DNA from 2 places in the Saccharopolyspora terrae genome. Region 2 is predicted to be linked to the other one. Evidence: riboswitches for the same ligand, from Rfam matches in the RefSeq annotation. Region 2 holds a riboswitch; the other holds the start of a gene.
The links. Region 2 has a riboswitch for glycine ahead of gcvP (aminomethyl-transferring glycine dehydrogenase). Riboswitches for the same ligand answer to the same signal wherever they lie in the genome.

Region 1: linked by a shared signal. The riboswitch ahead of gcvH (glycine cleavage system protein GcvH) and the one ahead of gcvP (aminomethyl-transferring glycine dehydrogenase) in region 2 are both predicted to bind glycine.

The regions. Positions count from the first base shown of each region.
Region 1 covers NZ_SMKS01000003.1:125,202-128,608, forward strand. The annotation lists gene E1181_RS03540 (L-serine ammonia-lyase) at 1-919, opposite strand, end outside; gene gcvH (glycine cleavage system protein GcvH) at 951-1,322, opposite strand; glycine riboswitch at 1,376-1,471, opposite strand; glycine riboswitch at 1,472-1,567, opposite strand; gene E1181_RS03550 (PucR family transcriptional regulator) at 1,678-3,231, shown strand.
Region 2 covers NZ_SMKS01000011.1:57,111-60,517, reverse strand. The annotation lists gene gcvP (aminomethyl-transferring glycine dehydrogenase) at 1-2,224, opposite strand, end outside; glycine riboswitch at 2,388-2,489, opposite strand; gene E1181_RS09770 (MerR family transcriptional regulator) at 2,573-3,145, opposite strand.

The DNA of each region.
Region 1 (3,407 bases), on a different contig from region 2:
CCTCGTCGGCACCAGGCACGAACCGCGCGTAGTAGTGCAGCACCGCGGGCACGATGCCCGCCGCGCCGTTGGTCGGCGCGGTCACCACGCGCCCGCCCGCGGCGTTCTCCTCGTTGACCGCCAGCGCGAACAGGGTGACCCACTCCAGCGGATCGTCCCGATCGGTCAGCTTCGCGGCCAACTCGGCCGCGCGCCTGCGCACCTTCAAGCCGCCGGGCAGCTCACCGGTGTTGCGGCAACCATTGTCGACGCATTCCCGCATCACCCGCCAGATGTCCAGCAGCCCCGCCCGCACCGCGGGTTCCTCCCGCCACGACAGCTCGTTGGCGAGCATCACCCCGCTGATCGGCAGATCCGACTCGGCGCTGCGGATCAGCAGGTCGGCGCCCGTGCTGAAGGGCATGGGAACCGCCGTGTCATCCGCCTTGATCCGGTCGGCACTGGCCGCGTCCTCGTCCACGACGAAGCCGCCGCCCACCGAGTAGTAGACCGCCGACTCCAGCTCGCTCCCGTCGTTGCCGATGGCGGTGAAGCGCATGCCGTTGGGGTGTTCCGGCAGCGATTTGCGCCGGTGCAGCACCAGATCTCGCGCGCTGGTGAAGGACAGCACGTGATCACCGCCGAGCCGCAGCAACCCGCTCCTGTCGATTTCGTCGACGCGCTGCGCGCCAGCCACCGGATCCACCGACTCCGGGCGATGCCCTTCCAACCCGAGAAGGACCGCGTTCGGGCTGCCGTGACCGCGACCGGTCGCGCCAAGGGAACCGAACAACTCCGCTTTGACCCTGTTGACCCTGGAGATGGTCCCGTTCGACCGCAGCTTCGCGGTGAACCGCTGCGCTGCGCGCATCGGCCCCACGGTGTGCGAACTGGACGGGCCGATCCCCACCGAGAACAGGTCGAAGACACTGATCGTCATTGATCGCCTCGCCTCGTTCCGGGCTCCGCGGCTACTCGTTGATCAATTCCGAGTACTGCTGGGCCGTGAGGGTCGCACCCGTCTCGGTCACGCGCACCTCGATCAGCCAGCCCTCGCCGTAGGGGTCGGCGTTGACCACGGCCGGGTCGTCCACAACGGACTCGTTGATGGCCACGACCTCGCCGGTGACGGGCGCGAACAGGTCGCTGACGGACTTGGTGGACTCCAGCTCGCCACACGCCTGGCCGGACTCGATCTGGTCGCCGACCTCGGGGAGCTGGACGAAGACGATGTCACCCAGGGCGCCCGCGGCGTGCTCGGTGATGCCGATCCGCGCGATCTCGCCGCGGTCCTCGATCCACTCGTGCTCTTCGGTGTAGGACAGGTTCGTGGGCAGCGACATGAGGGAGGCTCCATAGCTGTTTCGAAGGGACGTGCGTCCCCGGTTTCGGCTGGGCCTCCCCCTCTGTTGCGGAACCTGAGAGCTTCGCCGCGCGAGCGGCTTGCACCGTGGGTGGCCCGTCGGTGACGACGGACGCTTTCCAGAGTTGCCTCGCCCGAGCGGTCATGGGTGCCTGAGAGTTTGCTGGGGAGTGTTGCTCCTTCGGCGCCCTGCACTGCTGGCAGGGTCTCTCCCGCACGGGGTCGATGGCCGGTATGCGATTGTCGGCTTGCTCAGCAACGATAAACGGGCCAGCGAGACTGTCAATGGACATGTGATCTCCGCCGGCACGTCCTTGGTCGAGGAGGACCCTTCGATGCTCGACATCCGGGCGCTGGTCGAGCGAGTGGGCCCGGCCCTGCTGCGCACAGTGTTCAGCCCGGAACCCAACACCGTCGCCGGCGACGTGGTGATCGCCGAACCGGATCAGCCCACGACGGCGACCGGAGGCGACCTGGTGCTGGGGGTGGGGATCGGCGACGTCGAGCAGGCGGTGCGGCTGGTGCGCGACTGCGGCGAGCAAGGCGCGGCCGCGGTGCTGCTCAAGCCACCGGTGTCCGCTGAGGCCGCTGTCGTGGAAGCCGCGCGGGGCGCGGATGTGGCGCTGGTGGAGGTGCGTCCGGGCACCGCGTGGGCGCAGCTGGTGTGGCTGATCCGCGCGGCCCTGGCGGGCGGGATCAGGCAGGCGGAGGAGAGCGGCATCGGTGTCGCGGACCTGTTCCGGCTCGCCGACGCGGTCGCCGACGTCGTGGACGCGCCGGTGACCATCGAAGACGCCCATTCGCAGGTGCTGGCGTATTCGGCCCGGCAGGACCTGACCGATCCGGCGCGGGTCTCCACGATCATGGGCCGCAAGCAACCGGACGACGTGCTCGCGAAGTTCCGCGCCCGAGGCACGTTCCGGCAGCTCACCAAGGGCAGTTCGGCGATCTTCGTGCCCGCTCAGCAGGACGGGACGCTGCCGCGCCTGGTGATGCCGATCAGGATGGGCGGCGAGCTGCTCGGCTCGATGTGGGCGGTGGTGCCCGGCCCCGTCTCGGAGGAGCGCGCGACCGCCTTCGCCGACACGGCACCGCTGGTGGCGCTGCAGTTGTTGCGCTGGCGCGCGGTCGCCGACGTGCAGCGGCGGAGGACGGCCGAGCAGGTGCGGCTGCTGCTCGACGGCAGCGACGGCTGGCGGGCGGCGGCCAGCGAGCTGGCGGTGCCCAACGAGGAGCACCGCGTCATCGCGATCGAGATGCCCGCCTCCGACGAACCGGCCGAAGGGCAGCGGCTGGCGATGTGGGAGTGGATCACGCGGGGCATCGGACGACGACCGCTGGTCACCGAGATCGGCACCGTGCTCTACGCGCTGGTGCCTGACAAGGCTCGCGGGGGCGGCTGGCCGGAGCTGCGCCAGGCGCTGCTGTCGCACGACCTGTCCCCTCGCCCGCTCGTCGCGGTGGGAACGTCCGTGGCGGTCACCGACATCCCGAGCTCCCGAGCCCAGGCCGATGAGCTGATCGGGATGCTGCGCACGGGGCTGGTGCGGCAGCCCGTCGCGGTTTACGAGGACCTGTGGCACCTGCTGGTCCTCAGCCGGATGGCGGGCGCCGCCACCGACGCCGGTGTTGCCGCGCTGGGTCCTTTGGCGGTGCTGCGCGAGCACGATCGCGGGCAGGGCACCGACTACCAGGCCACCCTGCACGCCTGGCTGCGGCACCCGGGCGATCCCCGGCAGGCGGGCCGTGAGCTCCGGGTGCACCCCAACACCTTCCGGTACCGGATGAAGCGGATCGGCCAGCTGGTGGAGGTCGACCTCGACGACCCGGACGTCCGGTCCGCCCTCCTGGTGCAGCTGCTGGCCGAGCGCTGGGCCCAGCACGGCTGAGCCCGGGCGCGCGCGGGGGATCGCGAGCACGGGAACCGTTCTGTCGCTTCTGCCCTGCCCGCGAGCACCGACGTTGTGCTGGTGGCACAAACACCCCCGCCCAATCTCATGCCGTGGAAATGATGCGCTGTGGGTCACGTCGTCCGATCGTTGTTTTCACACGACGAAAGGACCCC
Region 2 (3,407 bases):
GCGGGTGGTTGGGCAGGAACGGCGAGAGGTGCTCGCGGACGCCGATCGGGCCCACGCCCGGACCGCCACCGCCGTGCGGGATGCAGAAGGTCTTGTGCAGATTCAGGTGCGAGACGTCGGAGCCGAACTTGCCCATCCGGGCCAGCCCGATCAGCGCGTTGAGGTTCGCGCCGTCGACGTAGACCTGACCGCCCGCGTCGTGCACCAGCCCGCAGACCTCCCGCACGGTGTCCTCGTAGACGCCGTGGGTGGACGGGTAGGTGATCATGATCGCGGCGAGGTCCTGAGCGTGCTTGCCGACGAGCTCGCGCAGGTGGTCCATCTCGATGTTGCCCTGCTCGTCGCAGCGGACCACGACCACGCGCATCCCGGCCATCACGGCGCTGGCGGCGTTGGTGCCGTGCGCGCTCGCCGGGATCAGGCACACCTCGCGCTCGGCCTCACCACGGCTGTGGTGGTAGGCGCGGATGGCCAGCAGGCCCGCGAACTCGCCCTGGCTGCCCGCGTTGGGCTGCAGGCTGACCGCGTCGTAGCCGGTGACCTCCGCGAGCCACTCCTGCAGGTCGGAGACGACCTTGAGCAGGCCTTCGGCGTCCTGCGCGGGCGCGAAGGGGTGCAGCGAGGAGAACTCGGGCCAGGTGATCGGCTCCATCTCCGCGGTCGCGTTGAGCTTCATCGTGCACGAGCCCAGCGGGATCATGCTGCGGTCCAGCGCGATGTCCTTGTCCGACAGCTGCCGCACGTAGCGCAGCAGCGAGGTCTCGGAGCGGTGCGTGTGGAACACCGGGTGCGTCAGGTACTCCGACGTGCGGGCCAGCGCGCCCGGCAGCGCGTCGTCGGTCTCGACGTCGAGCTGCTCGACGTCACCGGCGGTCACGCCGAAGGCCTCCCACACCACGGCCAGGTGGGCGCGGGTGGTGGTCTCGTCGCAGCTGATGCCCACGTGGTCGGAGTCCACGCGGCGCAGGTTCACCCCGCCACGGCGCGCGGCGGCCAGCACCTCGTCGGCCTTGCCGGGGACCTTGGCGACCACGGTGTCGAAGAACTCGCCGTGCACGACCTCGACGCCGCCGCGGCGCAGCTGCTCGGCGAGCACGCTGGCCATCCGGTGCGCGCGGGTCGCGATCGCCTTGAGCCCGTCCGGGCCGTGGTAGACCGCGTACATCGAGGCGACCACGGCCAGCAGCACCTGCGCGGTGCAGATGTTGCTGGTGGCCTTCTCACGGCGGATGTGCTGCTCGCGGGTCTGCAGCGCGAGCCGGTAGGCCTGGTTGCCCTCGACGTCGACGCTCACGCCCACCAGACGGCCCGGCAGCTGCCGCTCCAGGCCCTTGGCGACGGCCATGAACCCGGCGTGCGGACCGCCGAAGCCCATCGGCACGCCGAAGCGCTGGGTGTTGCCCACGACGACGTCGGCACCGATCTCGCCGGGCGCGCGCAGCAGCGTCAGCGCCAGCAGGTCGGTGGCCACGACGACCTTCGCGCCGCGCTCGTGGATCGCGGCGATCAGCGCCTCCTGGTCGCGCACCGCGCCGGAGGCACCCGGGTAGGACAGCAGCGCCCCGAAGAACTCGCCCTCGGGCAGCTCACCCGAGGTCAGGTCGGCCACCACGACCTCGATGCCCAGCGGCTCGGCGCGGGTCTCGATGACCGCGATGGTCTGCGGCAGCGTGTCGGCGTCGACCAGGAAGCGCGACGACTTGGACTTGCCCGCGCGGCGCACCAGGGTCATGCCCTCGGCCGCGGCGGTGGCCTCGTCGAGCATCGAGGCGTTGGAGACCGGAACCCCGGCCAGGTCGGCGACCACGGTCTGGAAGTTCAGCAGCGCCTCCAGCCGGCCCTGCGAGATCTCCGGCTGGTAGGGCGTGTAGGCCGTGTACCAGGCGGGGCTCTCCAGCACGTTGCGGAGGATCACCGGCGGGGTGACCGTGCCGTAGTAGCCCAGGCCGATCATCTCGGTGTGCGGGGTGCAGCGACCGGCGAGGTCGCGCAGCTCCGCCAGCGCCTCGGTCTCGGTGGCCGGTTCCGGCAGCGACAGCTGCAGGTCTCCCTCGCGGATGGTGTCCGGCACGGCCTTCTGGCCCAGTTCTTCCAGGGAGCCGACGCCGATGACGTCGAGCATGCGGGCCAGTTCGGCGGGCATCGGCCCGACGTGGCGGTCAGCGAACGGCCTGCCGTGCTCCAGCGCGGCCAGAGGGATGCGGTCGTGCGTCGCGTCGGTCATCGCCAAAACCTCACTCATCGCGGCGAACAAAGGGCGGCAGCAGATGCTGCTCTCCCCCTCTGTCCCCGTTCGCGGAGCGAACGCCTGAGAGCTTCACCCGGCGGACCGGGCTTGCACCGTCGGCGGGGCCCACTCACTAGGTGTGCCCGCTTTCCAGAGGTATCTCGCCCGTGCGGTCCAGGTGGCCTGAGAGGTTGTCGGGGAGAGTTGCTCCTTCGGCGCCTGCCCTGGCAGGACCAGGACCGGACTCTCCCGCACGGGGTCGGCGATGGCGCTCAGACTACCCGATCAACGCGGTTTATCAGACCATCAATGTCGGCTACCGCACACATGGACGATGCCGGTCGTTCAGCCGGTCTCCGCCTGGCGGTCGCGTCGGCGGGCCGCGAGCTCGTCGTTGATCGCCGACTCGATGTTCTCGCCACCGTCGGCCCGCTCGGCCGGGAACTCGTGGATGGTCCCGCTGATCTCGCGCATCGCACCGCTGACCGCGATGCCGAACACTCCCTGTCCGCCCTGCAGCAGATCGACCACCTCCTCCGCGGAGGTGCACTCGTAGACCGTGGTGCCGTCGCTGAACAGCGTCAGCTTCGCCAGGTCCTGAACGCCGCGCTTGCGCAGGTGCTCCACCGCGACCCGGATGTTGTGCAGCGACACCCCGGTGTCCAGCAGGCGCTTGACGACCTTGAGCACCAGGATGTCCTTGAACGAGTACAACCGCTGCGAGCCCGACCCGGCTGCGCCGCGGATGGACGGCCCGACCAGCTTGGTGCGAGCCCAGTAGTCGAGCTGCCGGTAGGTGATGCCCGCGATCTGGCAGGCCGCCGGCCCGCGGTAACCGACCAGCTCGTCCGGGGCAGAGGCGTCGGGGAACAGCTCACCCTGCTCCGCAGCATCCGAGGTCGCTGCTTCCTCCACCACGCCTGCCTCCCCTCGTCCGGCCCGAAGCCGACGACGACGATCACCAGCGCCCGGACCGTTTCGATCCAGGGCCGCGAAGCCGTACACCGGCTGAATCACACCGGGGCAATTCGCGTAAGTCCGAAGGTATGCCCACTCAGCAGGCGGGTCAACGCGACGCGCGGGCCGCGGGCGCTCTCGTTCGCCGGAGCAAGAACCCGGCCCCCGGGCTGCTGGTGCAACCCGGGGGCCGGTGTGGTCTGTTCGGACTAGTTCCCGAAGC